Regions from separate parts of the Kitasatospora sp. NPDC048365 genome, predicted to be linked through region 2. Evidence: predicted binding sites of a transcription regulator. Region 2 holds the regulator's gene; the other holds the start of a gene.
The links. The regulator HrcA, encoded in region 2, represses chaperone genes, less so after heat shock. The targets are predictions, from matches to a motif close to TTNGCACTCNGNNNNNCNGAGTGCNAA.
Positions count from the first base shown of each region.

Region 1: the regulator HrcA is predicted to act here: its motif matches at 9,709-9,735, upstream of groES (co-chaperone GroES).

Region 1 is NZ_JBICYJ010000004.1:140,762-155,070, forward strand. It holds gene ACGFX4_RS05495 (NAD(P)H-hydrate dehydratase) at 1-915, shown strand, start outside; gene alr (alanine racemase) at 1,048-2,232, shown strand; gene ACGFX4_RS05505 (alpha/beta fold hydrolase) at 2,229-3,587, shown strand; gene tsaE (tRNA (adenosine(37)-N6)-threonylcarbamoyltransferase complex ATPase subunit type 1 TsaE) at 3,621-4,133, shown strand; gene ACGFX4_RS05515 (hypothetical protein) at 4,223-4,384, shown strand; gene ACGFX4_RS05520 (hypothetical protein) at 4,397-4,960, opposite strand; gene tsaB (tRNA (adenosine(37)-N6)-threonylcarbamoyltransferase complex dimerization subunit type 1 TsaB) at 5,099-5,746, shown strand; gene rimI (ribosomal protein S18-alanine N-acetyltransferase) at 5,767-6,246, shown strand; gene tsaD (tRNA (adenosine(37)-N6)-threonylcarbamoyltransferase complex transferase subunit TsaD) at 6,239-7,321, shown strand; gene ACGFX4_RS05540 (hypothetical protein) at 7,318-7,584, shown strand; gene ACGFX4_RS05545 (polysaccharide deacetylase family protein) at 7,630-8,496, shown strand; gene ACGFX4_RS05550 (SAM-dependent methyltransferase) at 8,497-9,663, opposite strand; gene groES (co-chaperone GroES) at 9,879-10,184, shown strand; gene groL (chaperonin GroEL) at 10,283-11,917, shown strand; gene ACGFX4_RS05565 (LysR substrate-binding domain-containing protein) at 12,001-13,005, shown strand; gene ACGFX4_RS05570 (WhiB family transcriptional regulator) at 13,031-13,357, opposite strand; gene ACGFX4_RS05575 (response regulator transcription factor) at 13,902-14,309, shown strand, end outside.
Region 2 is NZ_JBICYJ010000015.1:112,111-126,419, forward strand. It holds gene ACGFX4_RS17630 (PhoH family protein) at 1-263, opposite strand, end outside; gene ACGFX4_RS17635 (ribonuclease Z) at 467-1,384, opposite strand; gene ACGFX4_RS17640 (histidine triad nucleotide-binding protein) at 1,391-1,744, opposite strand; gene ACGFX4_RS17645 (PDZ domain-containing protein) at 1,798-4,992, opposite strand; gene ACGFX4_RS17650 (16S rRNA (uracil(1498)-N(3))-methyltransferase) at 5,056-5,805, opposite strand; gene dnaJ (molecular chaperone DnaJ) at 5,897-7,036, opposite strand; gene hrcA (heat-inducible transcriptional repressor HrcA) at 7,108-8,181, opposite strand; gene htpX (zinc metalloprotease HtpX) at 8,368-9,285, shown strand; gene ACGFX4_RS17670 (hypothetical protein) at 9,366-9,956, shown strand; gene ACGFX4_RS17675 (hypothetical protein) at 9,961-10,311, opposite strand; gene ACGFX4_RS17680 (DUF2785 domain-containing protein) at 10,548-11,318, shown strand; gene ACGFX4_RS17685 (DUF3097 domain-containing protein) at 11,420-12,250, shown strand; gene ACGFX4_RS17690 (hypothetical protein) at 12,287-12,409, opposite strand; gene hemW (radical SAM family heme chaperone HemW) at 12,580-13,809, opposite strand; gene ACGFX4_RS17700 (AMP-dependent synthetase/ligase) at 13,867-14,309, opposite strand, start outside.

The DNA.
Region 1 (14,309 bases), on a different contig from region 2:
GTGTGCTTCGGCACGTACAAGCCGGGCCTGCTGATCGACCCGGGGGCGGCGTACGCGGGCGTGCTGCACCTGGTCGGCATCGGGCTGGAGCTGCCGCCCGCGCCGGTGACGGCGCTGCAGGCGCAGGACGTGGCCGGGCTGCTGCCGCGGCCCGCGGCCGAGAGCGACAAGTACCGGCGCGGCGTGGTCGGCGTCGCGGCCGGGTCGGCGCGCTACCCGGGGGCGGCGGTGCTGGCCGTCGCGGGCGCGCTGCGCGGCGGCGCGGGCGCGGTGCGGTACGCCGGGACGGCCGCTGAGGAGGTGGTGCGGCGCTTCCCGGAGGTGCTGGTCACCGAGGGGACGCCGGGCGGCGCGGGCCGGGTGCAGGCGTGGGTGGTCGGTCCGGGCGGCGGCGAGGGCGCGGGCGCGGCCCTCGCCGAGGCGCTGGCCTCCGACGTACCGGTGCTGGTCGACGCGGACGGGCTGACCGAGCTGGCCCGGCTCGGCCCGGACGCGCTGCGCGACCGGACCGCGCCGACCGTGCTCACCCCGCACACCGGGGAGGCGGCGCGGCTGCTGGCCGGCGCCCTGGGCGGGCCGCCGCCGCCCGCCGACACCCTGGCCGCGACGCGGCTGGCGACCGCCCGGCGGCTGGCGGCGGCGTACCGGGCGACCGTGCTGCTCAAGGGTTCGACCACGGTGGTCGCCGACCCCGGCGGCGGCGTCCGGGTGAACGCGACGGGCACGCCGTGGCTGGCCACCGCGGGCAGCGGCGACGTGCTGTCCGGGCTCACCGGTTCGCTGCTCGCCGCCGGCCTGGCGCCGCTGGACGCGGCCTCGGTGGGGGCGTACCTGCACGGCATGGCGGGACGGGACGCGGCGGAGCGGCGGACGCCGGTCACGGCGACGGAGGTCGCGGAGCACGTGCGGTTCTGACGGGGAGCCGTGGAGCCGGTCGCGGATTAGGCCTGTCGCGTGGTCGGTGTCGCCCGCGCGGCGGAGCCGCAAATCGACAGCGGCCCGAGCCCCTAGCGGGACTCCGGCCTTCCGTCTGGGAGACTGAGGGTGATGACGACTGCGAACACCACCGGGACGGCGGCTCTCACCACGGGGGCCCGCGCCGAGGCGACGATCGACCTGGGTGCGCTGCGCGACAACCTCGCGGCGCTCCGTGAGCGGGTGGCGGGGCCGGAGCTGATGGCGGTGGTCAAGGCGGACGCCTACGGCCACGGCGCGGTCCGGTGCGCGCGGGAGGCGGTCGCGGCGGGCGCCCGCTGGCTGGGCACGGCCACGCCGGAGGAGGCACTGGCGCTGCGCGCCGCCGGGATCGGCCCCGACCGGGCGCGGATCCTGTGCTGGCTGTGGACGCCGGGCGGCCCCTGGCAGGAGGCCCTGCGGCAGCGGATCGACATCTCGGTGAGCGGCCGCTGGGCGCTGACCGAGCTGCTGGCGGCGGTCCGGGAGACCGGCGTGTCCGCCCGGGTGCACCTGAAGGTGGACACCGGCCTGGGCCGCAACGGCTGCCAGCCGCACGACTGGCCGGACCTGGTGGACGAGGCGCTGCGCGCCCAGGCGGAGGGCCTGCTGGAGGTGGTCGGCCTGTGGTCGCACTTCGCGGCCGCCGACGAGCCGGGCCACCCCTCGATCCAGGCACAGCTGGACTCCTTCGCGGCGGCCCTGGCCTTCGCCGAGGGCGCCGGGGTGCGCCCGGAGGTGCGGCACCTGGCGAACTCGCCGGCCACCCTGACGCTCCCGCAGTCGCACTACGACCTGGTCCGGCCGGGTCTGGCGATGTACGGGCTGTCGCCGGTGCCGGACCTCGGCGGGCCGGCCGACTACGGGCTGCGCCCGGTGATGTCGCTGGCGGCGCGCCTGGCGCTGGTGAAGACCGCGCCGGGCGGCCACGGGGTCAGCTACGGGCACCACTACACGACGCCGGGCCCGACCACGCTGGGCCTGGTGCCGATCGGCTACGCGGACGGTGTGCCGCGGCACGCGAGCAACACCGGCCCGGTCCAGATCGGCGGCAAGTGGTACCGGGTCGCCGGCCGGGTGGCGATGGACCAGTTCGTGGTGGACCTCGGTGGCGACACGCCCGAGGTCGGCACCGAGGTGCTGCTGTTCGGCTCCGGCGAGCACGGCGAGCCGACCGCCGAGGACTGGGGCCGGGCCTGCGGCACCATCAGCTACGAGATCATCACCCGGATCGGCTCGCGGGTGCCGCGCCGGTACCTGCACGGGATCACCGCGTGACCGAGCCGGACGCCTCGAACCCGGTCGCGCAGGTCGCCAGGGCGGCCGAGGCCGCGACCGGGGTGAGCCGTGCCGGGCTGATCGGCATCTCGCTGGGCGTGGTGGCGGCGGGCGCCGCCGCCGGTGTGGCGATCGAGCGGCTGACGATGGGCCGGGCGATGCGCCGCCGGGCCCGCGAGGAGCTGGACGCCGACGCGGCGTTCGGCTCGCTGCGCGGCCGCCCGCGGACCGTCCCCGCCCCGGACGGCACCGAGCTGTATGTGGAGCTGGACGGCACCGGCTGGCCGGACCCGGTGCAGGTGCACCCCGAGCCGGACGGCTCCCGGCGCGGCTGGTTCCCGCGCCGGCGCGGCGAGGCACCGGTGGACCGCAGCGGGCTGCCCGGGGTGCTGGGCGGTTCCGGCGCGCTGGTCCGGGCGGCCGGCCGGCCGCTCTTCGGCGCCGCGCGGCGCACCGCCGACGGCGAGCCGCTGACCGTGGTGTTCTGCCACGGCTACTGCCTGAACCAGGACAGCTGGCACTTCCAGCGGGCCGCCCTGCGCGAGGGCCTGCGGCTGGTCTTCTGGGACCAGCGCAGCCACGGCCGCTCCGAGCGCTCGCGCTCGTACCTGGCCGGGGACCCGGCCTCGATCGACCAGCTGGGCGCCGACCTGAAGGCCGTGGTGGACACCGTGGCGCCGAGCGGCCCGCTGGTACTGGTCGGCCACTCGATGGGCGGCATGACGGTGATGGCGCTGGCCGACCGGCACCCGGAGCTGTTCCGCGAGCGGGTCGCCGGGGTCGCGCTGATCGGCACCCTGGCGAGCGACTGGGACTCGGTGACGCTGGGCCTGCCCGCGGCCGGTGCCCGGCTGTTCAAGCGGGTGGCGCCGGGCGTGGTGCGGCTGCTGGGCCGCCAGGTCGAGCTGGTGGAGGCCACCCGGCGGTTCGGCGCGGACGTCAGCGCGGTGTTCTACCGGCGCTTCTCGTTCGGCACCAAGGACGTCGACCCGGCCGTCGTGCGGTTCGCCGAGCAGCTGCTGGACGCCACCCCGATCGACGTGGTCGCCGAGTTCTACCCGGCGTTCTCCGCGCACGACAAGCAGGCGGCCCTGGCCGTCCTGAAGGACATCCCCACCCTGGTGCTGGCCGGCACCCGGGACCTGCTCACCCCGCCCGGGCACAGCGAGGCGATCGCCCGGGCGCTGCCCGGCGTGGAGCCGGTCCTGGTCCCGGACGCCGGGCACCTGGTGATGCTGGAGCGCCCCGGGACCGTCGACCGGCAGCTCGCCGCGCTGCTGGTGGCCGCCGCCGCGCACGCCCACGCCGCGCCGCTCCCGCCGTCCGTCCAGGACCTGGCGGACGGCTCGGACTGACCCCGAACACCCAGGAAGGACACCGACCCCCCGATGGGAAACCGGACCACTCTGACCGTCGACTCCGCCGCGCGGATGAACCGCCTCGGCCGGGAGCTGGCCGCGCTGCTGCGCCCAGGCGACCTGGTGCTGCTCTCCGGCGAGCTCGGTGCGGGCAAGACCACGCTGACCCGGGGCCTCGGCGAGGGGCTCGGGGTGCGCGGCGCGGTCACCTCGCCGACCTTCGTGATCGCCCGGGTGCACCCCCCGCTCGGCGACGGCCCGGCGCTGGTGCACGTGGACGCGTACCGGCTCGGCGGCGGCCTCGACGAGATGGAGGACCTCGACCTGGACGTCTCGCTGCCCGAGTCGGTGGTGGTCGTGGAGTGGGGCGAGGGCAAGGTCGAGCAGCTGTCCGAGGACCGGCTGGAGGTCCGGATCGAGCGGGCGCTCGGCGGCGAGGCGGCCGACGACAGCGATCCGCGCACGGTCACCCTCACGGGTCTGGGCGCGCGCTGGGTCGACGTGGATCTCACCGAAATGGGTGAGCGGCCGGTCGGTTCGTAACCGGTCCGCCCCCGGGGTGTTGCGGCGGGGCGCGCGCCCGTGATGGGATGGCCGTCACAGGTTAGGTATGCCTAACTGGGAGGCGCCCCATGTCGAGCACCACCCCCGCCGCCGAGCGGCCCCGACCCGTCGAGCAGCCCGCCCGGCCCGAGCAGGCCCCGGCCGAGGTACCGATGAGCGCGCTGCTGGCCGCCTGCCGGGCGGCCGCCGCCGTCTCCACCCCGCCGGAGCGCACCCCCAGGGCCGCCTAGCGCAGCCGGCCGTTACGGGAGCACGACCACCCGGGTGCCGGTCGGGGCGAAGTCCCACAGCGTCTGGCCGTCGGCCCGGGAGGCCCGGATGCCGCCGGTCTTCAGGCCGGCCGCGGCGGACGGCGCCGGCGCCTTCTCGTCGACCAGCGCGCTGAAGCCGAAGACCGTCTCGCCCTGCTTGGCGAACCGCACCACGTGCTCGATCGGCCGCTGGTCGGTGCCCGTGCCGGAGGCCGTCCGGCCGTACACCGTGTAGGTGCCCACCGCCGGGTCCACCGAGCCCGGGGAGACCTTGAACGCGGCCACCACCTGCGGCGTCTTCCTCGGGTCGACCAGCCAGACCTGGTGGTCCTTCACCGCGTACACCACCCGCAGCCCGGAGCCCGACTCGGCGGGCAGCGCGGGCCCCGCGACGGTCGCGGAGGGCGACGGCGAGGCCGAGGCGGAGGCCGGGGCGCTCGGCGCGGCCGCGGCCCGGCCCGGCGCGCCGCTCGCCTGGAAGGCCAGCACGCCCACCACGGCCAGCGCACCCGCGGTCAGCCCACCGACCACCACACCAGGACCCAGCTTCGCCACGTCAGCTCCCACCGTCGGCTCGTGCCCGCATCAGCTCTCCGCGCCCATCGTGCCAGCTCCGCACCGCACAGCCCGACTCATCGGATTGTGTTCCCACGTGGTCCTGCGCCCCGCCCGGCACCCTCTAACCTTGGAGCCGTGCTGCTGCTCGCGTTCGACACCGCAACCCCCGCCGTCACCGCCGCCGTCCACGACGGCACGGCCGTCCTCGCCGAAGCGTTCCAGGTCGACGCCAGACGCCACGGCGAGCTGCTGCTCCCGACCGTCGACCGGGTGCTGCGCGAGGCGGGCGTCGACAAGCGCGACCTGACCGGGATCGCGGTCGGCGTCGGCCCCGGCCCGTACACCGGCCTGCGGGTCGGCCTGGTCACCGCTGCCGCGCTCGGCGACGCGCTCGGCCTGCCCGTGCACGGCGTCTGCACCCTGGACGCGATCGCCCACCAGGCCCGCCGCGAGGGCGTCGAGGGGCCGTTCACGGTCGCCACCGACGCCCGGCGCAAGGAGGTCTACTGGGCCGCCTACGACGCCGAGGGCCGCCGCACCGCCGGCCCCGCCGTCGACCGTCCGGCCGAACTGCCGCCGGTCGAGCGGGCGGTCGGCGCCGGCGCGCTGCTGTACGGCCTCGGCGGGGCGAGCGGCCCCGAGCACGTCTCGGCCGGCGCGCTCGCCGACTTCGCCGCGGCCGAGCTGGCCGCCGGCCGCGAGCTGCTCGCCAACGCGCCGCTCTACCTGCGCCGCCCGGACGCCCAGGTGCCGGCCGGCTACAAGGCGGTGCTCCCGCAATGACCGCGGTCACCCTGCGACCCATGCGGTGGTGGGACATCGAGCCGGTCATGGAACTCGAACTGCGCCTCTTCCCCGAGGACGCCTGGTCGCGCGGCATGTACTGGTCCGAGCTGGCCGAGGCGCACGACGGCGGCACCCGCCACTACACCGTCGCCACCGACCCGGACGGCGCGATCCTCGGCTACGCCGGGCTGATGGCGGTCGGCGGGGAGAGCGACGTCCAGACCATCGCCGTCGACACCGAACGGCAGGGCCGCGGCCTCGGCGGCGCCCTGCTCACCGACCTGATCGAGGAGTCCCGCCGCCGCGGCTGCGCCGAACTGCTGCTGGAGGTGCGGGTCGACAACGCCCGCGCCCAGCAGCTGTACGAGCGCCACGGGTTCCGGCCGGTCGGCATCCGCCGCGGCTACTACCAGCCGGCCGACGTGGACGCGCTGGTGATGCGCCTCGACCACCCCACGCACGAAGCTCACGAATCCAAGGACCCTGACCATGGCTGACGAACCCCTCGTCCTCGGCATCGAGACCTCCTGCGACGAGACCGGCGTCGGCATCGTCCGCGGCACCACCCTGCTCGCCGACGCGGTCGCCTCCAGCGTCAACGACCACGCCCGCTACGGCGGCGTCGTCCCGGAGATCGCCAGCCGCGCGCACCTGGAGGCGATGGTCCCCACCATCCAGCGCGCCCTGGACACCGCCGGGGTCAAGGCGAGCGACCTGGACGGCATCGCGGTCACCGCCGGCCCCGGCCTGGCCGGCGCCCTGCTGGTCGGCGTCAGCGCCGCCAAGGCGTACGCCTGGGCGCTCGACAAGCCGCTGTACGGCGTCAACCACCTCGCCTCGCACATCTGCGTCGACCAGCTGGAGCACGGCCGGCTGCCCGAGCCGACCATGGCGCTGCTGGTCTCCGGCGGCCACTCCTCGCTGCTGCTGTCCTCCGACATCACCAGCGACGTCCGCCCGCTCGGCGCCACCATCGACGACGCCGCCGGCGAGGCCTTCGACAAGGTCGCCCGGGTGCTCGGCCTCGGCTTCCCCGGTGGCCCGGTGGTCGACCGGATGGCCCGCGAGGGCGACGGGAAGGCGATCGCCTTCCCGCGCGGCCTGAACAACGCCGGCGACCCTGCGTACGACTTCTCCTTCTCCGGCCTGAAGACCGCCGTCGCCCGCTGGGTGGAGGCCAGGCGCCGGGCCGGTGAGGAGGTGCCGGTCGCCGACGTCGCCGCGTCCTTCCAGGAGGCCGTCACCGACGTGCTCACCCGCAAGGCGGTCCGCGCCTGCAAGGACAACGGCGTCGACCACCTGATGATCGGCGGCGGCGTGGCCGCCAACTCCCGGCTGCGCGAGATGGCCCAGCAGCGCTGCGACAAGGCCGGCATCGTGCTGCGGGTGCCCCGGCCGGGCCTGTGCACCGACAACGGCGCGATGGTCGCCGCGCTCGGCTCCGAGATGGTGTGGCGGAACCGCACCCCCTCCTCCCTCGACCTGTCCGCGGACTCCTCGCTGCCGGTCACCGAGACGCACGTGCCCCACAAGGACTTCCACGCGCACGCCCATCAGGCGCTCTCCTCGTGACCCTGGCCCGGATGTGGGAGGCCCGCGCCGCCGACGGGCGCGGGCCCGAACTGCACGCCTGGGTCCGGGAGGTCGCACTGCCCGCGCTGCGCGGCACGCCCGGCCTGGAGCGCGCCGAGGTGCTCACCGCGCCGGGCGAGCGGGTGCTGCTGATCACCTGGTGGACGGGCGAGCCCGCGGACGCGGACGTGCCCGAGACCCCCGCCGATCTGCTGGCAAGACCCGCCCACAGGTGGACATTCAGCCGCACCCACGTCGAGTAGCGTTCCCCGGGACGTCGCTGGGCGATTCCGGGGAGAGCGGTAACGGTGAAGAAGACGTACGGCGCGGTGGCCGTCCTGGCCCTGCTGGCGACCGCCACCGGCTGCGGGGGATCCACGCCGAGCTCCGCCAACAACCTCCCCGTACCGGCCGCCTCGGCCCCCGCGGCCGCGCCCTCGGCGTCCGGTCCTGCCGCCGCGTCAGCGGCCGCCGACTCGGGTGCGGGGTGGGCCAAGTGGGGCCTGCAGCCGCTCGCCGCCGCCCCGGCCGCGCCCGCCGACAGGCCGATCAAGCTGGCCGGGTCCGGTGCCGTGCCGGTGTTCAGCGAGGTGCCGACCAAGGACAGGGTCGTCTTCATCACCATCGACGACGGCGCCGAGAAGGACCCGAGGTTCGTCGAGATGATGACCGACCTCAAGGTCCCGGTCTCGATGTTCCTGACCCGCGACATCGTCAAGGACGACTACGGCTACTTCAAGCGGCTCCAGGCGCTGGGCAATCACATCCACAACCACACCGTGGACCACGCGATCATGAGCAAGGTCCCGGCCGAGAAGCAGCACTCCGAGATCTGCGACGCCCAGACCGCCCTCACCGAGCAGTACGGCACCGCCCCGCTGCTGTTCCGCCCGCCCTACGGCGACGGCGCCAACACGGCCGCCCTCAACACCGCGGTGCAGCAGTGCGGTCCGCGCGCGATCGTGCTCTGGCGCGAGTCCATGCAGATCCACGACATGCAGTACCAGGCCGCCGACAAGAAGCTGAAGCCCGGCGACATCATCCTCGCCCACTTCCGCGGCCCCAAGGACCTCAAGGGCGAGACCATGACCGAGATGTTCGCCGAGATGCTGCGCCGCATCCACGAGCAGGGCTTCGCGGTCGCCCGCCTGGAGGACTACATCCAGGCACCCTGATCAGAGCGGCTGACCCAGCATCATCAGCGGCCCGTGGTCGGTGCGGGAGAGGATCACCGTCGCCGTGTTCGGCCCGGTGGGCTTCAGTTGGCGGCGCAGCTCCTCCGGGGTGATCGACATTCCGCGCTTCTTGATCACCACGGTGCCGACCTTCCGTTCGCGCAGCAGCGCCTTGAGCTTCTTGACGTTGTACGGCAGGACGTCGGTCAGCTCGAAGGCGTGCGCGAACGGGGTGGGCACCAGGCGGTCGGAGGTGACGTACGCGATCATCGGGTCGATCAGCCGGCCCTCGACCTGCGCGGCCACCTCGGCGACCATGTGGGCGCGGATCACCGCGCCGTCCGGCTCGTACAGGTAGCGGCCGACCGGGCCGGCCTCCGGGTCCGGGAGGTCGCCGCCGGCCAGCGTCCGGTCGCCCGGGAGCAGGGTGGCGCGGTGCGGGGCGGCCGCCCCCGTGCCGAACCAGATCACCGCCTCCTTCACGTCGCCGTGGTCGGAGACCCACTCCGCCTCCGCACCGTCCGGGACCAGCTCGTGCGGGATGCCCGGGGCGACCTTCAGCGCGCCGTACGGGGTGCGCCGGGCCGCCTCGATCGCCCAGGACAGCGGCGGCGAGTACGCCTCCGGGTCGAACACCCGGCCCCGCGAGGTGCGCCGCGCCGGGTCGGTGAAGACCGCGTCGTACCCGGCGGTGTCGACCTCGAAGACGTCCGCGCAGCGCACCTCGACCAGCTCGGCCAGGCCCAGCGCCGCCGCGTTCGCCTCGGCGACCGCGCAGGTCAGCGGGTCGCGGTCGACCGCCAGCACCGCCACCCCGGCGCGGGCCAGGGCGATCGCGTCGCCGCCGATCCCGCAGCACAGGTCGGCGAGGCGCTTGACGCCGAGTCCGGCGAAGCGCCGGGCCCGCCAGTCGGCGACGCTGCGCCGGGTCGCCTGCTCGACGCCGTTCGGGGTGAAGAACATCGCGTCGGCGTCCGCGCCGAACTTGTCGCGGGCCCGCTGCCGCAGCCGGGCCTGCTCGAAGGCGGCCCGGACCAGGTCGGCCGGGTGGTCCCGGCGCAGCCGGGTGGCCAGCGCCAGCTCCTCGGAGGGTGTGAACTCCCGCAGTTCGGCCAGCAGGTCGCGGCCCTGACCGGTCAGCAGCGCCCGGAACGATTCGATCTCCACGGGCCCATTCTCCCCCCGGGTTCGCGCGAGTCCCGCGCGACGCTGTTGGCACTCTGGTTGACTGAGTGCTAACGGCGTCCTATGGTCGTTCCTGGCACTCCCCCCAGGGAGAGTGCTAACGCGATGGAGCGCGTCTGACCCCCGCGACGGCAGACGTGCAGTCATCGCCACCTACCTGAAAGACAACCCCGTAATCTCCGAAGGGGAGCTCGGACGTGACCACCAGCAGCAAGGTTGCCATCAAGCCGCTCGAGGACCGCATCGTGGTCCAGCCGCTCGACGCCGAGACCACCACGGCCTCCGGCCTGGTTATCCCGGACACCGCCAAGGAGAAGCCCCAGGAGGGCGTCGTCCTGGCCGTCGGCCCGGGCCGCTTCGAGGACGGCCAGCGCCTGCCGCTCGACGTCGCCGTCGGTGACATCGTCCTGTACTCGAAGTACGGCGGCACCGAGGTGAAGTACCAGGGCGAGGAGTACCTGGTCCTCTCGGCTCGCGACGTCCTCGCGATCATCGAGAAGTAAGTCGTTCCAGCCCGCCCCGGATCCGTGTCAGTACTGACAGGGGCCCGGGGCGCGGTTGTTGGTTCACGTAGACAGCACAACCCTAGGGAAACGGGATCATGGCGAAGACCCTGCAGTTCGACGAGGACGCCCGCCGCTCGCTGGAGCGCGGTGTCAACAAGCTGGCCGACACCGTCAAGGTGACCATCGGCCCCAAGGGCCGCAACGTCGTCATCGACAAGAAGTTCGGCGCCCCCACCATCACCAACGACGGTGTGACCATCGCCCGCGAGGTCGAGCTCGACGACCCGTACGAGAACCTCGGCGCGCAGCTGGTCAAGGAGGTCGCCACCAAGACCAACGACGTCGCGGGCGACGGCACCACCACCGCCACCGTGCTGGCCCAGGCCCTGGTCAACGAAGGCCTGCGCAACGTCGCCGCCGGCGCCGGCCCGGCCGCCCTGAAGAAGGGCATCGACAAGGCCGTCGCCGCCGTCTCCGAGCACCTGCTCTCCATCGCCCGCGAGATCGAGGGCCAGGAGGACGTCGCCGCCGTCGCCGCCCTCTCCGCGCAGGACCCGCAGGTCGGCGAGCTGATCGGCGAGGCCATCGCCAAGGTCGGCAAGGACGGCGTGATCACCGTCGAGGAGTCCAACACCTTCGGCGTGGAGCTGGACTTCACCGAGGGCATGCAGTTCGACAAGGGCTACCTGTCGCCGTACTTCGTCACCGACGCGGAGCGCCAGGAAGCCGTCCTCGAGGACCCGTACATCCTGATCAACCAGGGCAAGATCTCCTCCATCCAGGAGCTCCTGCCGCTGCTGGAGAAGGTCCTGCAGGCCGGCGCCTCCAAGCCGCTGCTGATCATCGCCGAGGACGTGGACGGCGAGGCGCTCTCCACCCTGGTGGTCAACAAGATCCGCGGCACCTTCAACGCGGTGGCCGTCAAGGCCCCGGGCTTCGGCGACCGCCGCAAGGCCATCCTCGGCGACCTCGCCACCCTCACCGGCGGCCAGGTCGTCTCCGAGGAGGTCGGCCTCAAGCTCGACCAGGTCGGCCTGGAGGTGCTCGGCACCGCCCGCCGCGTGACCGTCACCAAGGACGAGACCATCGTCGTCGACGGCGCCGGCGCCCCCGACGAGGTGGCCGGCCGGGTCAACCAGATCAAGGCTGAGATCGCCAACACCGACTCGGACTGGGACCGCGAGAAGCTGCAGGAGCGCCTGGCCAAGCTGGCCGGCGGCGTCTGCGTCATCAAGGTCGGCGCGGCCACCGAGGTCGAGCTCAAGGAGCGCAAGCACCGCCTGGAGGACGCCATCTCCGCGACCCGCGCCGCGGTCGAGGAGGGCATCGTCGCCGGTGGTGGCGCCTCCCTGGTGCACGCCCAGAAGGTGCTGAACGACGGCCTCGGCCTGACCGGCGACGAGGCGACCGGTGTCGCGGTCGTCCGCAAGGCGCTCGCCGAGCCGCTGCGCTGGATCGCCCAGAACGCCGGCCTCGAGGGCTACGTCATCACCCACAAGGTCGCGGAGCTGGAGGCCGGCCACGGCTTCAACGCCGCCACCGGCGAGTACGGCGACCTGCTGAAGGCCGGCGTCATCGACCCGGTCAAGGTCACCCGCTCCGCCCTGGAGAACGCCGCCTCCATCGCCTCCCTGCTGCTCACCACCGAGACCCTCGTGGTGGAGAAGAAGGAGGAGGAGGCCGACAACGGTCACGGCCACTCGCACGGCGGCCACGGCCACAGCCACTGAGGCACGCGGCACGGCTGAACAGCTGACCAGGGGCGCGAGGAACCACTCCTCGCGCCCCTGGCGCTTTCCGTATCGTTGACCCCGTGATCGAAGCCCGCCATCTGCGTGTCCTGCGTGCCGTCTCCAGGACCGGCTCCTACTCCGCCGCCGCCCGGGAGCTGGGCTGCACCCAGCCGGCGGTGAGCCAGCAGATGAAGGCGCTGGAGAAGTCGGTGGCCACCCCGCTGGTGGTGCGCTCCGGCAAGGGCATGCAGCTGAGCGAGGCCGGCCGGGTGCTGCTGAAGCACGCCACGGGGATCCTCGCGGGCCTGTCCGCCGCCGAGGAGGAGGTCGCGGCGATCGCCGGGCTGCGGGCCGGACGGGTGCGGTTGGTGTCGTTCCCGACCGCGAGTTCCACCCTGGTGCCGCGTTCCGTCGCCCGGTTGCGTGCCGCCCGTCCGGGGGTGCGCGTGTCGCTGGTGGAGGCGGAGCCGCCGGAGTCGCTGACGATGCTGCGCGGCGGCGAGTGCGAGGTGGCGCTGGCGTTCCGGTACCCGGACTCGCAGGGCGGCGCCGCGTTCCGCCCGTCGCCGCACGCCACGCCGCGCGAGGCGCGGGCCGAGGCGGCGCTGGAGGCGGCCGCCTCGGCGGCGGCGAACGACTGGTCGGACCTGGTGGTGCGCCCCCTGCTCGACGACCCGCTGGTGGGCGTGGTGCCGGAGGGCCACCCGCTGGCGGACCGCGACGCCGACCGCCCGGTGGAACTGGCGGAGCTCTCCGGCGAGCAGTGGATCGCGGGCTGCCCGCAGTGCCGGGGACACCTGGTGGAGCTGTGCGCGGACGCCGGCTTCGAGCCCCGGATCGACTTCGCGACCGACGACTACCCCGCCGTGGTCGGCCTGGTGGCGGCCGGGCTGGGGGTGGCGGTGCTGCCGGGGCTGGCGCTGGAGTCGGTGCGCCACACCGGGGTGGTCGCGGTGCCGGTGCGGGCGGCGATCGGCGGGCCGGCCCGGCGACAGGTGGTGGCGTTGACCCTGCCGGACCTGGCGGAGGTTCCGGCGGTGGCGCTGATGCTGGATCAGCTGGAGGCGGCGGCGGCCCCGCACTGAGCGCCGCCCGGCCCGTTCGGCGAGGTCAGCGCCGGATGGTGCTCGGCATGGCCAGCGGCACCTCGGCCAGCCGGTTGCGGGCGCGGCCCAGCAGCTCCTCGCGCTCGTCCTCGGTCAGTCCGCCCCAGACGCCGTAGGGCTCGCGCACCGCCAGGGCGTGGGCGGCGCACTGGGCGCGTACCGGGCAGCGCATGCACACCTCTTTGGCGCTCGCCTCGCGCGAGCTCCGGGCGGCCCCGCGTTCGCCCTCCGGGTGGAAGAAGAGCGAGCTGTCCACGCCGCGGCAGGCGGCGGACAGCTGCCAGTCCCACAGGTCGGCGTTGGGGCCGGGGAGGCGGGAGAAATCTGCCATGGCTCATACCCTTCGAGGACTCGGGACCTGACAGCTCGGCGAGGATGGTGCGGCGAGGCTGCACGGGGCCGGTAGGGACACCTGGAAATATGACTTACGCCAACCAACAGGACAAGTCACCCACAGACCGACACAACAGTCAATGACCCCACAGAAGCTATAAAAACGGACAAACGGGGCAATAGGTTTGGACGGGCGCGCTGCGACAACCGGGTGGCGCGCCGGGCGTGGAAGGCCGTCGGGCGGCGCGCAGGACGCGGGTACCGCGCACGAGCAGCACAAAAGTGCGGCGTGTGCACCGCGAGGTGCCTGATCCGTGATGGGTTGGCCACGTACAGTGGTGGAGATGGCCCTGAAGGCCGTAACTCATTCGGGTGACGGTCGTTGGATGTGCGGAGGCGGTTAGCGGGCGTGGGAGCCCGGGAACGATCGCGGTGGCATCGGCGATCAATTCCGGGGTCCGTCGTCGGCCGGCCGTGTCGGAGAGGTTCGTACCAGCCAGGAGGCTCAACGTGACGCGGATCAGCTGCGGAGGACGACGGTCATGACATCCGTACTCGTCTGCGACGATTCCCCGCTCGCCCGGGAGGCGCTTCGCCGAGCGGTCGCGACCGTGCCCGGCGTCGACCGGGTGACCACTGCGACGAACGGTGAGGAGGTCCTCCGCCGCTGGGTGGCCGACCGCTCCGATCTCGTTCTGATGGATGTCCGGATGCCCGGCCTCGGCGGGGTGGAGACGGTCCGCCGACTGCTCTCGGCCGACCCGGGCGCCCGCATCATCATGCTCACCGTCGCCGAGGACCTGGACGGCGTGGCGCTCGCGGTCGCCGCCGGCGCCCGCGGGTACCTGCACAAGGACGCCTCGCGCGCCGAACTGCGGGCCACCGTGACCCAGGCGCTCGCCGACCCGACCTGGCGGCTCGCGCCGCGCCGGCTGCGCAGCCCCGACATG
Region 2 (14,309 bases):
TGGCCGGTGCGCAGCACCAGCATCATCTCGTTGAAGAGCTGCTCGACGAGCTTGATCTCGGCCCGGGAACCGGTGGCGGTCACCTCGTTGCCGCGGACGTGGATGTCGGCGTCCGGGAAGCCGCTCTCGATCACTCGCAGGAGCGAGTCGGCCGCGCCCAGCAGGGTGACCATCGGGTGCTTCTCCGGGATGACGATCCGGGTGCTGGCCTCCGCGTCGGGGCGCTGCTGTCCGTTGGTTCGGGTCTGCGGTGTGTCACTCATGGGTCGGCGCTGCCGCCTGCCTCATCCCCATCCGTCGTCTCGTGTGGCGCTCCGGGCTCTCCGGGTCACCAGGGTACGCCGCGCAGGTGTTCGCCGGAGCGGCGCAGCGCGTTCGATGGTCCGCCTGATCCGCGGCCGACGCGAATGGTTTTCCGCCCGTTCCGCGCTCGGTCCCGCGCTCGGTCCCGCGGTCAGTTCCGCGGTCAGTTCCGGGCCGGTACCGGGATGCGCGCCAGGTCCTCGGCGACCACGATCTCGCCGTCGAAGTGCTTGCGCGCCTCCGCGAGATGACCCTCCAGGTCCGGGTAGCGCTGCGAGAAATGGGTGAGCACCAGCGTCCGCACGCCCGCCTCGGCCGCCACCCGCGCCGCCTGCGCGGCCGTCAGGTGGCCGTGGTCCTCGGCGAGGTGCGCGTCCGCGTCCAGGAAGGTCGCCTCGATCACCAGCAGGTCGACGCCGGCCGCCAACTCCTGCACGCCCTCGCACAGCCGGGTGTCCATCACGAACGCGAAGCTCTGCCCGGGCTTCGGGGCACTGACCTCGTCGAGGGTCACGGTGCGGCCGTCCAGCTCGACCCGGCCCTCGCGCTGCAGCCGGCCCACCGCCGGGCCGGCGATCCCGGCCGCCCGCAGCAGCGCCGGGTCGAGCCGCCGGCCGTCCGGCTCGACCAGCCGGTAGCCGAACGAGTCCACCGGGTGCGACAGCCGCACCGCCTCCAGCGCGAACGGCGCCCCCGGCGCCTGGAGCGGCCCGGGCTCCGAGATCGGCCGGGGCCGCAGCTCCGCGGTCTCGAAGTACGCCGTGGCGTGCCGCAGCCGGTCGAAGAAGACCTGCCCGGACGCCGGGTAGTAGGCGTCCACCGGGTGCGGGACGCGATCCAGGTTGATCCGCTGGATCACGCCCGCCAGGCCCAGGCAGTGGTCGCCGTGGAAGTGCGTCACGGCGATCCGGGTGATCCCGGTGGCGGACACCCCGGCGTGCAGCATCTGCCGCTGGGTGCCCTCCCCCGGGTCGAACAGCAGGCCCTCGCCGTCCCAGCGCAGCAGGTAGCCGTTGTGGTTCCGGTTCCGGGTCGGCACCTGGCTGGCGGTGCCCAGGACGACGAGTTCACGCTGCGACACGGTGCCTCAGATCATCCGCTCGGTCATCGGCGTGCCGCCGAGGACGTGCACGTGCGCGTGGAAGATCGTCTGCCCCGCGCCCGCGCCCGTGTTGAAGATCAGCCGGTAGTCGGAGATCCCCTCGTCCTCGGCCACCCGGCCCGCCTCCGCCAGCAGCTCACCGGCGATCTCCGGCTCCGCCGCCGCCAGCTCGGCGGCGTTCGGGTAGTGCACGTGCGGGATCACCAGCACGTGCACCGGCGCCTTCGGCGCGATGTCCCGGAACGCCAGCGTGCGCTCGGTCTTGCGCACCACCGTCGCCGGGATCTCCCCCGCCACGATCCTGCAGAACAGGCAGTCGGACTGCGCCTCGCCGGCCATCTCGCTCTCCTCCTGAATGCTTGTCAGTACGCCGCGAAGCGTACCGCCCGTGGTCACCCGCCGATCTCGGGCGCGGTCCTCGCCGGGGTCTCGGCCAGGGCCGCCAGGGCGATCCGGACGCCCTCCGCCAGCTGGGTGTCGCGGCCGGCCGCCCAGTCCTGCGGGGCCACCACCACCTCGACGTCCGGGTCGATGCCGTGGTTCTCCACGCCCCAGCCGTACCCCTCCAGCCAGAAGGCGTACTTGGGCTGGGTCACCAGGGTGCCGTCGACCAGGTGGTACTTGCTGTCGATGCCGATGACGCCGCCCCAGGTGCGGGTGCCGACCACCGGGCCGATGCCCAGCGCCTGGATCGCCGCGTTGACGATGTCGCCGTCCGAGCCGGAGAACTCGTTGGCCAGCGCCACCACCGGCCCGCGCGGGGCGTCCGCCGGGTACGGCTCGGCCGCGTCGATGTCACGGGCCCGGTCCCAGCCGATGATCCTCCGGCCCAGCTTCTCGATGATCAGCTGCGAGGTGTGGCCGCCCCGGTTCTCCCGCAGGTCGACCACGACCCCCTCGCGCGCCATCTCGGCCCGCAGGTCGCGGTGGAGCTGCGCCCAGCCGGCGCTCTGCATGTCCGGCACGTGCAGGTACCCGAGCCGCCCGTCGGACAGCTCCCGCACCAGCTCCCGCCGGCCCGCGACCCAGTCGTGGTAGCGCAGCGCCTCCTCGTCGGCGAGCGGCACCACCACCGGGTGCCGCTCCCCGGTGCCGTCCTTGCCGACCACGGTGAGCTCCACCGGCTGCCCGGCGGTGCCGGCCAGCAGCGGGAACGGGCCCGCCACCGGGTCCACCGGCCGGCCGTTGACGGCCAGCACCGCGTCACCGGGCCGGATCGCGACGCCGGGCGCGGCCAGCGGCGAGCGCGCCCGCGGGTCCGAGGACTCGCCGGGCAGGACCCGCTCGACCCGCCACACCTCGCCGTCCCGCACCAGGTCGGCGCCGAGCAGGCCCTGCCGGCGGGCCGCCTCCGCGCCGCGCCCCGGCGGGATCACGTACGCGTGCGAGGTGCCCAGCTCGCCGACGGTCTCCCAGAGCAGGTCGACCAGGTCGGTGTGCGAGCCGACCCGCTCGACCAGCGGGCGGTAGCGCTCCAGGACGCCCGCCCAGTCGACGCCGCCGAGGTCCGCGCGCCAGAAGTTGTCGCGCATCAGCCGGCCGTTCTCGTCGAACATCTGCCGCCACTCGGCGGCCGGGTCGACGGTGACCCGGATCCGGTCCAGGTCCACGTCCAGGTCGTCGTCCTCGCCGGCCTTCCGGTCGGCGGGCACCACCCGCAGGTCGCTCTCGTCGAGGACGACGAGCCGCGCCCCGTCACCGCTGACCGCGAACCCGTCCAGCCCGCCGAGCAGCTGCTCGACCCGGCGCTTCTTCAGGTCGAAGCGCTCCAGCGCGGCCCTCGGCTCGTCGGCCTCCAGCGAGGACGCGGTGTCGCCGAGCTCGCCGACGAACGGGAGCCGGGTCCACAGCACGCCGTCCTTGGCGGCCCGCAGCGAGCCGAACCGGCCGCCCTCCACCGGGAAGGGGACGATCCGGTCGGCGATCCCGTCCAGGTCCACCCGGGTCGCCGGGTGCGCGGAGGCCTCGTCCTTCTTCTCGTCCTTCGGCTCGTCCTCGTCCCCGCCGAGGCCGAGCCCGGCCCGCTGCGGGCCGAACGGCGACGGGGTGTCGGCCGCCAGCGTGATCAGGTACGGCCGGGTGCCCGCCGGGAAGGACAGGTCGAAGACGTGCGCGTCGTACACCGGGTCGAAGTTGCGCACCGACAGGAACGCCAGGTGCTTCCCGTCCGCGGTGAAGGCCGGCGAGTAGTCGTGGAAGCGCTGCGGGGTCGCCTCGCTGACGGTCCGTGAGGTCAGGTCGGCCAGCATGATCTGGCGCAGCGCCCACGGGCCGAGCACCGGCTGCGACCAGGCCAGCCACGCCGAGTCCGGGCTGAACACCAGCCCGCTCACCTCGCCGTCGCCGCTGCGGGCCAGCTCGTGCACCGCGCCGTCGCTCAGCGCGACCAGCAGCACCCGGCCGTCGTGCGCGGCGACCGCCAGCAGCCTGCCGTCCGGGGAGACCTCCAGGGCCCGGACCCGGCCGAGCCGCCCGGCGGCCAGCCGCCGCCGCTCGGCCCCCAGTACGGCGGGCGCGTACTCGATCGCGTCGTCACCCTCGGCGTCGGTCACCCACACCGCGCCCTGCCCGCCGTCCTCGCCGGGCACCACCCGCACCTGCCGGGCCCGCACCCCGGCCGTCTCGTCCAGCACCCGGGACGGGCCCTCCCGGTGGGTCAGCCAGTGCACGGTGCCGCGCACCACCACGGCGCTGGCCCGGCCGGTCCGGTCCGGGGCGACCGAGTCGATCCGGCCGCCCGCCGACACCGGCCGCGGCTGGCGCAGCGTCCGGGGCCCCGCCGGGGTGAGCTCCAGCCGGCGCGGTTCGGCGCCCCGCAGGTCGTCCAGCAGCCAGACGTCACCGGCGCTGTACCAGACCACCCGGGTGCCGTCGGTGGACGCGCCGCGGGCGTAGAACCCGCCGTCCGTGTGCCGGCGCAGGTCACCGCCGTCGGGAAGGCTGGAGTACAGCTGCCCGACGCCCTCGTGGTCCGACAGGAACGCCACCCGCTCGCCCACCCACAGCGGCGACTCCAGGTGCCCGTCCAGGTCCGCGTGCAGCCGGGCGAACTCCGTCGTACCGATCCACAGCTTGCCCGTCTGCCCGCCGCGGTAGCGCTTCCACATCGCGGGCTCCCGGCCGAACGCCGACACCAGCAGCGTCCGCTCCCCGCCCGGCTCCTGCGCCAGCCCGCTCACCGGGCCGTACGGCAGCCGCTCGGCGGGGCCGCCGTCCAGCGGCACGGCGAACGCCCAGGTGCGGCGGATCGTCGCCTGCCCGCCGGTGGTCGTCGCCACCGGCCGGCCGTCCGCCGTCCAGCCGCGCACCGCCGTGAACGGGCTGCCCCAGAACGTCAGGCGCCGGGACGGGCCGCCGTCCACCGGCGCGACGTGCACCTCCGGCGCGCCGTCCCGCATCGAGGTGAAGGCGATGTGCCGACCGTCCGGCGAGAACCTCGGGTGCGCCACCGGCACCTGGTCCGCCGTCAGCCGCCAGGCCCGCCCACCCGCCACCGGGGCCAGCCAGACATCGTCCTCGGCAACGAAGGTGACCAGGTCACCGTGCACATGGGGATGGCGCAGGTAGCCGCGCTGAGAATCTGTCACATCCGCCACCATAGGCAGCCGGGGACGGTCCGGCCACGAATTCCGGCGTTCCGGAACGGCGCGCTACGCCCAGCGGCCGGTGCGGCCCAGCAGCAGGGCGCCCGCCGCGACACCCGCCGTGGACGTCCGCAGCACCGACGGCCCGAGCCGGTACGGCTGCGCACCCGCCTCGGCGAAGGCCGCCAGCTCCTCCGGGGCGACCCCGCCCTCCGGGCCGACGACCAGCACGATGTCCCCGCCGACCGGCAGCTCCGCCGCGGCCAGCGGTGCCGCGCCCTCCTCGTGCAGCACCGCGGCCAGCGCCGCCTGCTCCAGCAACGGGACCAGCTGACGGGTCGTCATCGCCTCGCGCACCTCGGGGAAGCGCAGCCGCCGCGACTGCTTGCCCGCCTCCCGCGCGGTCGCCCGCCACTTGGCCAGCGCCTTGGCGCCCCGGTCGCCCTTCCACTGGGTGATGCACCGGGACGCCGACCACGGGATCACCACGTCCACGCCGACCTCGGTCATCGTCTCGACGGCCAGCTCACCGCGGTCGCCCTTCGGCAGGGCCTGCACCACGACGATCCGCGGGCTCGGCTCCGGCTCCTCGCGGACCTCCGCCACGGCGACGTCCAGCGCGTCCTTGCCGTGCACGGCGGCGACCGTCCCGAACACGCCGAGCCCCAGCCCGTCCGCCAGCGTCACCGCCTCACCGGCCTCCAGCCGCTTCACCGCAACGGCGTGCCGCCCCTCCGCCCCCTCCAGACGCACCGTCGCCCCCGGCGCGACCCCGGCCAGCAGGGCGGTCTCGACGACGAACACCGGCGCAGTCATGACGAAGTACCTCTCTCGATGCGTAACGACAACAGGGCTCGGGGAACTGCGAGGCCGACCTCACAGTTCCCCGAGCCCCTGGAACGAGCTCCTACCGGCCGTTGAAGGCGTCCTTCAGGCGGGAGAACAGCCCCTGCTGGCCCGGCGCGAACTGGCCCGACGGACGCTCCTCCCCGCGCAGCATGGAGAGCCGCCGCAGCAGCTCCTCCTGCTCCGGGTCGAGCTTGGTCGGCGTCTGCACCTCGACATGCACTATCAGGTCGCCCCGGCCGCCCCCGCGCAGGTGCGTGATGCCGCGACCGTGCAGCGGGATCGACTGGCCGCTCTGGGTGCCGGGCCGGATGTCGACCTCCTCCAGCCCGTCGAGGGTCTGCAGCGGCACCTGGGTGCCGAGCGCGGCGGCGGTCATCGGGATGGTCACCGTGCAGTGCAGGTCGTCCCCGCGCCGCTGGAACACCTGGTGGGCGGTCTCGGCGATCTCGACGTAGAGGTCACCGGCGGGGCCGCCGCCGGGGCCGACCTCGCCCTCGCCGGCCAGCTGGATCCGGGTGCCGTTGTCGACACCGGCGGGGATCTTCACGGTCAGCGTGCGGCGGGCCCGGACGCGGCCGTCGCCGGCGCACTCGGGGCACGGGGTGGGCACCACGGTGCCGAAGCCCTGGCACTGCGGGCAGGGGCGGGAGGTCATGACCTGGCCCAGGAAGGACCGGGTGACCTGGGAGACCTCGCCCTTGCCGCGACACATGTCACAGGTCTGCGCGGAGGTGCCGGGGGCGGCGCCCTCGCCGTTGCAGGTGGTGCAGGTGACGGCGGTGTCGACCTGGAGTTCCTTGGTGGTGCCGAAGGCGGCCTCCTCCAGGGTGATCTCCAGGCGGATCATGGCGTCCTGGCCGCGGCGCGTCCGGGAGCGCGGACCGCGCTGGCCGGAGGCGGCGCCGAAGAAGGCGTCCATGATGTCGGAGAAGCCGAAGCCCGCCGCGCCCGCGCCGAACCCGCCCGCGCCGCCGCCGTTGGGCGACAGCGGGTCGCCGCCGAGGTCGTAGACCTGGCGCTTCTGCGGATCGGAGAGCACCTCGTAGGCGGCGTTGATCTCCTTGAACCGCTCCTGCGTCTTCGGGTCGGGGTTGACGTCCGGGTGCAGTTCGCGTGCGAGGCGTCGGAACGCCTTCTTGATCTCGTCCTGCCCCGCGTCGCGTCGGACGCCGAGTACCGCGTAGTAGTCCGTGGCCACCAAATGCTCCGGTTTGTTCCGCCTCTAGAAGTGCTTGCGATCGACTGCGCCGGCTCTGACCGGCATCCCTGCTACGACTCGGCCAGGATCTGACCCACGTACCGTGCCACCGCTCGCACCGCCCCCATTGTGCCCGGGTAATCCATCCGGGTCGGACCGATCACCCCGAGCTTTGCCACGCTCTGGTCGCCCGAACCGTAACCGACCGAGACCATCGAGGTGGAATTGAGCCCCTCGTACGCGATCTCGTGGCCGATCCGGACCGTCATCCCGGACTCCGCCGTCTCACCCAGGAGGCGGAGCAGGACGACCTGCTCCTCGAGCGCCTCCAGCACGGGCTGGACGGTGAGCGGGAAGTCGTGGCCGAAGCGGGTCAGGTTGGCGGTACCCGCCAGCATGATCCGCTCCTCGTTCTGCTCGGCGAGGGTCTCGAAGAGGGTGGCGAGCACGGCGCTGACGATCGGCCGTTCGACCTGCTCGAAGCCGGACGGCAGATCCTCCAGGATCACCGGGACCTCGGGCAGCGGACAGCCGCCGGCCATGCCGTTGAGCTTGGCGCGCAGGTCGCCGAGCAGGGTCTCGCCCACCGTGCCGGGACAGTCGACCAGCCGCTGCTCGACCCGGCCGGTGTTGGTGATCAGCACCAGCATCAGCTTGGTCGGGGTGATGGCGACCAACTCGATGTGCCGCACCGTGGAGCGGGTCAGCGAGGGGTACTGGACGACGGCGACCTGCCGGGTCAGCTGGGCGAGCAGCCGCACCGTGCGGGCGACCACGTCGTCCAGGTCGACGGCGCCCTCCAGGAAGTGCCGGATGGCGCGCCGCTCGGGCGCGGACATCGGCTTGACCTCGGCGAGCCGGTCGACGAACAGCCGGTAGCCCTTGTCGGTGGGGATCCGGCCCGCGCTGGTGTGCGGCTGCTGGATGTACCCGTCCTCCTCCAGCGCGGCCATGTCGTTGCGCACGGTGGCCGGGGAGACGCCCAGGTTGTGCCGCTCGACCAGGGCCTTGGAGCCGACCGGCTCCTCGGTGCCCACGTAGTCCTGGACGATCGCGCGCAGCACCGCGAGCCGCCGCTCGTCGAGCGGGCGGACAGACGGGCGGGCGTCGAACCGCCGAGCCTCGGGCTTGCCGTCCTCGGGCATGGCACGCACCTCCGTCTTCGTCCGTTGACCTGGTAGCCGTCCCCCGTCTGGCACTCCGGAAGGCAGAGTGCCAGGACCGTACCAGCCAGTGTAAGGCCCGGGTCCGACGGCAGGAACGGCCCGGCCACGTGATCCTCGTCCGAGTGGCAGCATCGAAGTCAGAAGGCACCTGAGGAGGAAGCGGCGATGTCGACGTCACAGCACTCCCGGTTCGCGCCCGACCGCGGCCTGACCGGGCGGATGGTCACCACGATGTTCCTGATCGGCCTGGTGTACGTGGGTTTCACCGGGCTGCTGATCGTGCTGCTGCGCGGCGCGTGGCCGCTGATCGTCCTGATCTCGGGCGGCCTGTTCGTCGCCCAGTTCTGGTTCAGCGACAAGATCACCGAACGGGCGATGGGCGCCCACGAGGTGACGCCCGAGCAGTACCCGCAGCTGCACGGCGCCGTCGACCGGCTCTGCGCCCTGGCCGACATGCCCAAACCCCGGGTGGCGGTCGCCGACAACGACATGCCGAACGCCTTCGCCACCGGCCGCAAACCCGAGAAGTCCGTGGTCTGCGTCACCACCGGCCTGCTGCGCCGGCTCGAACCGGAGGAGCTGGAGGGCGTCCTCGCCCACGAGCTCTCGCACGTCGCCCACCGGGACGTCGCGGTGATGACGGTGGCCGGATTCCTGGGCGTGCTGGCCGGGGCGATCACCCGGATGGCCCTGTACGGCGGATTCGTCGGCTCCAACCGGAACAGCAACGACTCCAACGCCGCAATCGCGGCACTGATCGTCCCGCTGGTGGCCATGGTGGTGTACGCGATCAGCTTCCTGCTCACCCGGCTGCTCTCCCGCTACCGGGAACTCGCCGCCGACCGGGCCGCCGCCCAGCTGACCGGCCGGCCCAGCGCGCTGGCCTCCGCCCTGACCAAGGTCAGCGGGCAGATCGCCGCCATCCCCACCAAGGACCTGCGCCAGGCCCAGCCGTACAACGCCTTCTACTTCGCCCCCGCGCTGAGCGCCCGCGAGGCCGCCGGCCAGCTGTTCTCCACCCACCCGACGCTGGAGCGGCGGCTGGAGCAGCTGGAGAAGATCTCCACCGAACTCGGCCACTGAAGCCGACCTGAACCCGGCCGGCCCGGCCACCGAGCCCCGATCCGCGAGGATCGGTCCTCGCGGACCCGAGAGGACCTGAGATGGGATTCCTGGACGCCCTGTTCGGCCGCTCCAAGCCGGTCAAGCCCGACCTGGACCAGCTGTTCGCCGTCCCCTCCGCCGCGCTCACCCTGGAGGCCGCGTCCGGCTTCCGGCCGACCGGTCTCGGGTCGGTGTGCTTCGCCGCCGTCGAGGGCGGGGCGTTCGCCGACGTCCAGACGCAGGTCCGCGAGCTCCTGGACGCCGACACCGCGCGCGGCGGCGTCCCGGTCGAGGTCTCCCAGGACTCCTACGGCTACACCTGGCTGCTCGCCCGCCACACCCCCGAGGAGATCGCCGACCTGGTCAACGACCTGCACGCGGTCAACAGCGAGCTGGAGGCGAACGGCTTCGGACCGCAGCTGCTCTGCTCGATCGTCGCGTTCCGCAACCCCGCGGGGCAGTCCCTCGGCCTGGTCTACCTCTACAAGCGCGGCACCTTCTACCCGTTCGCCCCGATGCCGGGCGGCGGCGAGAAGCGCAACAGCCCGGTCGAGCTCCAGGCCAAGGGCCTGCTCACCAACGACCTCCGGGTCGAACAGGACCTCTCCCGCTGGTTCCCCGTCTGGGGCGCCCCGGGCCTGACGGACTAGCCCCTCACGCCGGCCCGGGCCGGGCCGGTGGCAGGTGCGGGCACGGGCCCGCGTCCGGGGCGACCGTGGAGCGGGCCGGCCACGGCGGGAAGTCGGGCGCCGGCAGGCCGGCGGCCAGCGCGTTCCACCGGTCCACCCAGGGCTGCGCCAGCTCCGGACAGCACCACACCCGGTTCCAGCCCCAGTACCAGCCGTCCGCCCGCACCCTCTGCACCGCCGGGCTGTGGACGCCCTTGACCCGGAAGTTCTCCAGGTGCCGCCGGAAAATGATCAGGGAGATCTGCCGCCTGCGCCCACCGCGGTGGACCCCGATCACCTGCACCTGCTCGTCCTCGTCCGCGTAGCGGGGAGGCACCACCCACAGCCTCGCCCCCGGAGCGAAGTGCTTCAGCCCCGACTCCGTTCGGGCACCGCCGGGCCCGTGCGTGGTCGACCGGGCCACATTGGCCACCACGCCCCACTCCAGGGGCCCACCCGTCGCTTCGTCCGGTTCCGTCACACCGAGAAGTATCGACGGGCCGCGTCGCGGGCCGCCGCCCGCCTCCGGGTATTCCCTCGCCGCCGCTTCCCCGGCCGGACTAGAGTCCGCCCGTGACCGATTGGGACCTTCTGGAAGCCGCCGCCCCCTCCGCCGAGTCCGTCGCGGTGGCGAGTGCCGCACTGCGCTCGCCCGACCCGGTGGAGCGCGACGAGCGGGCCTACCCGCTGCTGGCGCGCTGGGTGCCCGAGCTGGCGCCCGAGGCGCGACTGGCCCTCGGGGACGAGCTGGCCGAACGCTTCGACGATCCGGAGATCCAGGCCCGGACGTTCGCACCCCTGGTCCTGGCGAAGCTCGTCCGGGCCGGTGCGTACCGGCCGCAGTGGCTGGCGGCGTTCGGCCGCTGGTACCCCGCCGAGACCGACCTGCGCGGGTGGGACCCGGCGCTGGGGTGGCTGCACGCGGTCGCGCACGGCGCCGACCTGCTGCGCGCCTTCGGCGAGCACCCCGAGGTGGACCCGGCCGAGCCGCTCGCCCTCGGCGCAGCCCGACTGCTCGCACCGACCGACCACGTGTGGGACGCGATGGAGGACGACCGGCTCGGCTTCGCGCTGGCCCTCACCCTGACCCGCGAGGAGCTGGCCGAGGACCGGGCGGTGGCCTGGCTGGACCGGATCGCGGAGGTCTTCGCCACCGGCGAGCCCGGCCCGATGCCGCCGTTCGCCTCCAACACGCTGCGCACCCTGCGCGTGCTCTACCTGCTCGCCGACCGCGGGGTCCGCCCGGACTGGGTCGGTGGCGAGGTACGGGCGCTCCCCCACGGCGAGGCGGTCAAGCAGCGGATCGCCGAGGTACTGGCGATCGCCGCGCCCTACCCGGGGTGAGGGCAGGCCGGTGCGAGGTGTGTGGGGTGCAGGTGTGTGGGGTGCGCCGGGTGTGCGGGTCTCCCGGGTGACGGCCGGTCAGCGGCCGTAGACTCGGTCAGATGCGCAGCAGGAGTTACGGGCCGGATCTGACCCCGCCGTGGAAGAAGCAGCAGCCCGCGCCCGAGGTGGCGGCCGAACGCGACCTGGTCGTGGAGGAAGCTGCCACCGGGTTCTGCGGGGCGGTGGTGCGCTGCGAGCGGACCGCCGAGGGCTGGACCGTGACCCTGGAGGACCGCTTCGGCAAGCACCGGGTCTTCCCCCTGACGGACCGCGGCTTCCTGCTGGAGGGCCGGGTGGTGACCCTGGTGCGGCCGACCGCTCCGGCGCCGGCCCGCGGGCCGGGCCTGACCGCCTCCGGTTCGGTCGCCGTCCCGGGGGCCCGGGCGCGGGTCGCCCGGGAGTCGCGGATCTACGTGGAGGGCCGGCACGACGCCGAGCTGGTCGAGCGGGTCTGGGGCGACGACCTGCGGATCGAGGGCGTGGTGGTCGAGTACCTGGAGGGCATCGACGACCTGCCCGCGATCGTCGCCGAGTTCGCCCCGGGCCCTGGCCGGCGGCTCGGCGTGCTGGTCGACCACCTGCTGCCCGGCACCAAGGAGCACCGGATCGCCGCCCGGGTGACCGGCGACCACGTGCTGGTCGTCGGCCACCCGTACATCGACATCTGGCAGGCCGTGAAGCCGTCCAGCGTCGGCATCCCCGGCTGGCCGGACGTGCCCTTCGAGGAGGACTGGAAGCAGGGCATCTGCCGCCGCCTCGGCTGGCCGGTGGACACCCCGGCCGCCTGGAAGCGCATCCTCGCCTCGGTGAACTCCTACAAGGACCTGGAACCGGCCCTGCTGGGCCGCGTCGAGGAGCTGATCGACTTCACGACAGAGCCGGGTCAATGACCACCCGGGTCGGCCCTCGGAGTCGGTGACCGTGTGTCAGCCGGCGGCCTCGACCACCCGGACCACCGGCGGCACGCAGCTCGGCAGGGTGTCGACGACCCTGGTGGTGAAGGCCGACGGGCCTTCGGGCCGCGGCTGACCGAAGTTCTGAACGATCACCAGCAGGGTGGCGCCCGCCGGGATCCGGGCGGGGTCGATCCGGACGGTGCGCCGGTCGTCCTCCGGATGCTCGACGTCGGACCCGGGCCGTCCCCTTCACTCCCTACTTGGCCGCAGCCGCGCCGAGCGTTTCATCGCTCACCCGCAGGAGTGAGGGGACCGGTCCGCCGTCAGTCGACCAGGTCGCGGACCACGCCGTCGGCCAGCAGGCGTCCGCGCAGGGTGAGCGCGGCCCGGCCGTCGGCGAAGGCGTCCTCGTCCAGCAGGCCGTCGGCCACCGCGCGTTCGGCGGCGGCGCGGCCGTCGGCGGTGAGCAGGGTGAGCGGGCAGCCGTCGACCAGGCGCAGTTCCAGCAGGATCCGCTCGACCCGGCGGTCCTCCTCGGCGAGCACCTCGCGGGCGAGCGCCGGGGTGCGGCCCTCCGCGAGGGCCTGGGCGTAGGCGGCCGGGTGCTTGGCGTTCCACCAGCGGACGCCGCCGACGTGGCTGTGCGCGCCCGGTCCGGCGCCCCACCAGTCGGCGCCGGTCCAGTACAGCTCGTTGTGGCGGCAGCGGCCGGCGTCGGTGGTGGCCCAGTTGGAGACCTCGTACCAGGAGTAGCCGGCGGCGGCGAGCGCCTGCTCGGCGATCAGGTAGCGGTCGGCGTGCACGTCGTCGTCGATCATCGGCAGTTCGCCGCGCTTGACCCGGGCGGCCAGTCGGGTGCCGTCCTCGACGATCAGCGAGTAGGCGGAGACGTGGTCGGGCCCGGCGCCGATCGCGGCGTCCAGCGAGGCCCGCCAGTCGTCGTCGGACTCGCCGGGGGTGCCGTAGATCAGGTCGAGGTTGACGTGCTCGAAGCCGGCCGCGCGGGCCTCGGCGACGCAGGCCTCGGGGCGGCCGGGGGTGTGGTGCCGGTCGAGCAGCTGCAGGACGTGCGGGCGGGCGCTCTGCATGCCGAAGGAGAGCCGGTTGTAGCCGCCCTCACGGAGTTCCGCCAGGTAGGCGGGGTCGACCGACTCGGGGTTGGCCTCGGTGGTGACCTCCGCGCCGTCGGCGAGGCCGAACTCCTCGCGGATCGCGGCGAGCATCCGGACCAGGTCGCGGGCGGGCAGCAGGGTGGGCGTGCCGCCGCCGAGGAAGACGGTCTGCACCGGCAGGTCGGCGTCGCCGAGCACCTTGCGGGCGAGCCGGACCTCGGCGATCAGGTTGTCGGCGTAGGTCTCCTGCGAGGCGACCGCGCCGGAGCTGCGGAGCTCGGTGGCGGTGTAGGTGTTGAAGTCGCAGTAGCCGCAGCGGCTGGCGCAGTACGGCACGTGGACATAGAAGCCGAACGGTCGCGAGCCGAGCCCACGGAGCGCGTGGGCGGGCAGGGAACCGTCGGACGGCACCGGGTCGCCGTCGGGAAGTGCGGAGGGCATGCCCCCATTGTCCGGTACGGCTCACCGATCTCGGAAAGCCGTACCGGACGGGCGGGATCAGGCCTCGTTGGCGCCGGCGTACATCCCGGCCACCGCGTCCGCGTAGGTCTTCTCGACCACCGGGCGCTTGATCTTGAGGCTGGGGGTGAGTTCGCCGTGCTCGACGTCCAGGTCGCGCGGGAGCAGGTGGAACTTCTTCACCGTCTGCCAGCGCTGCAGCTCGCCGTTGAGCCGCTGGACGAAGCCGTCGATCAGCGCGACGGTCTCCGGGGCGGCGGACACCTCGGCGTAGGACTTGCCGGCCAGGCCGTGCTCGGCGGCCCACGGCATGATCACCGTCTCGTCGAGGGCGATCAGCGCGGTACAGAAGTTGCGGCCGTTGCCGATCACCAGGACGTTCGAGACGAACGGGCAGATCGCCTTGAACTTGCCCTCGACCTCGCTGGGTGCGACGTACTTGCCGCCGGAGGTCTTGAACAGGTCCTTCTTGCGGTCGGTGA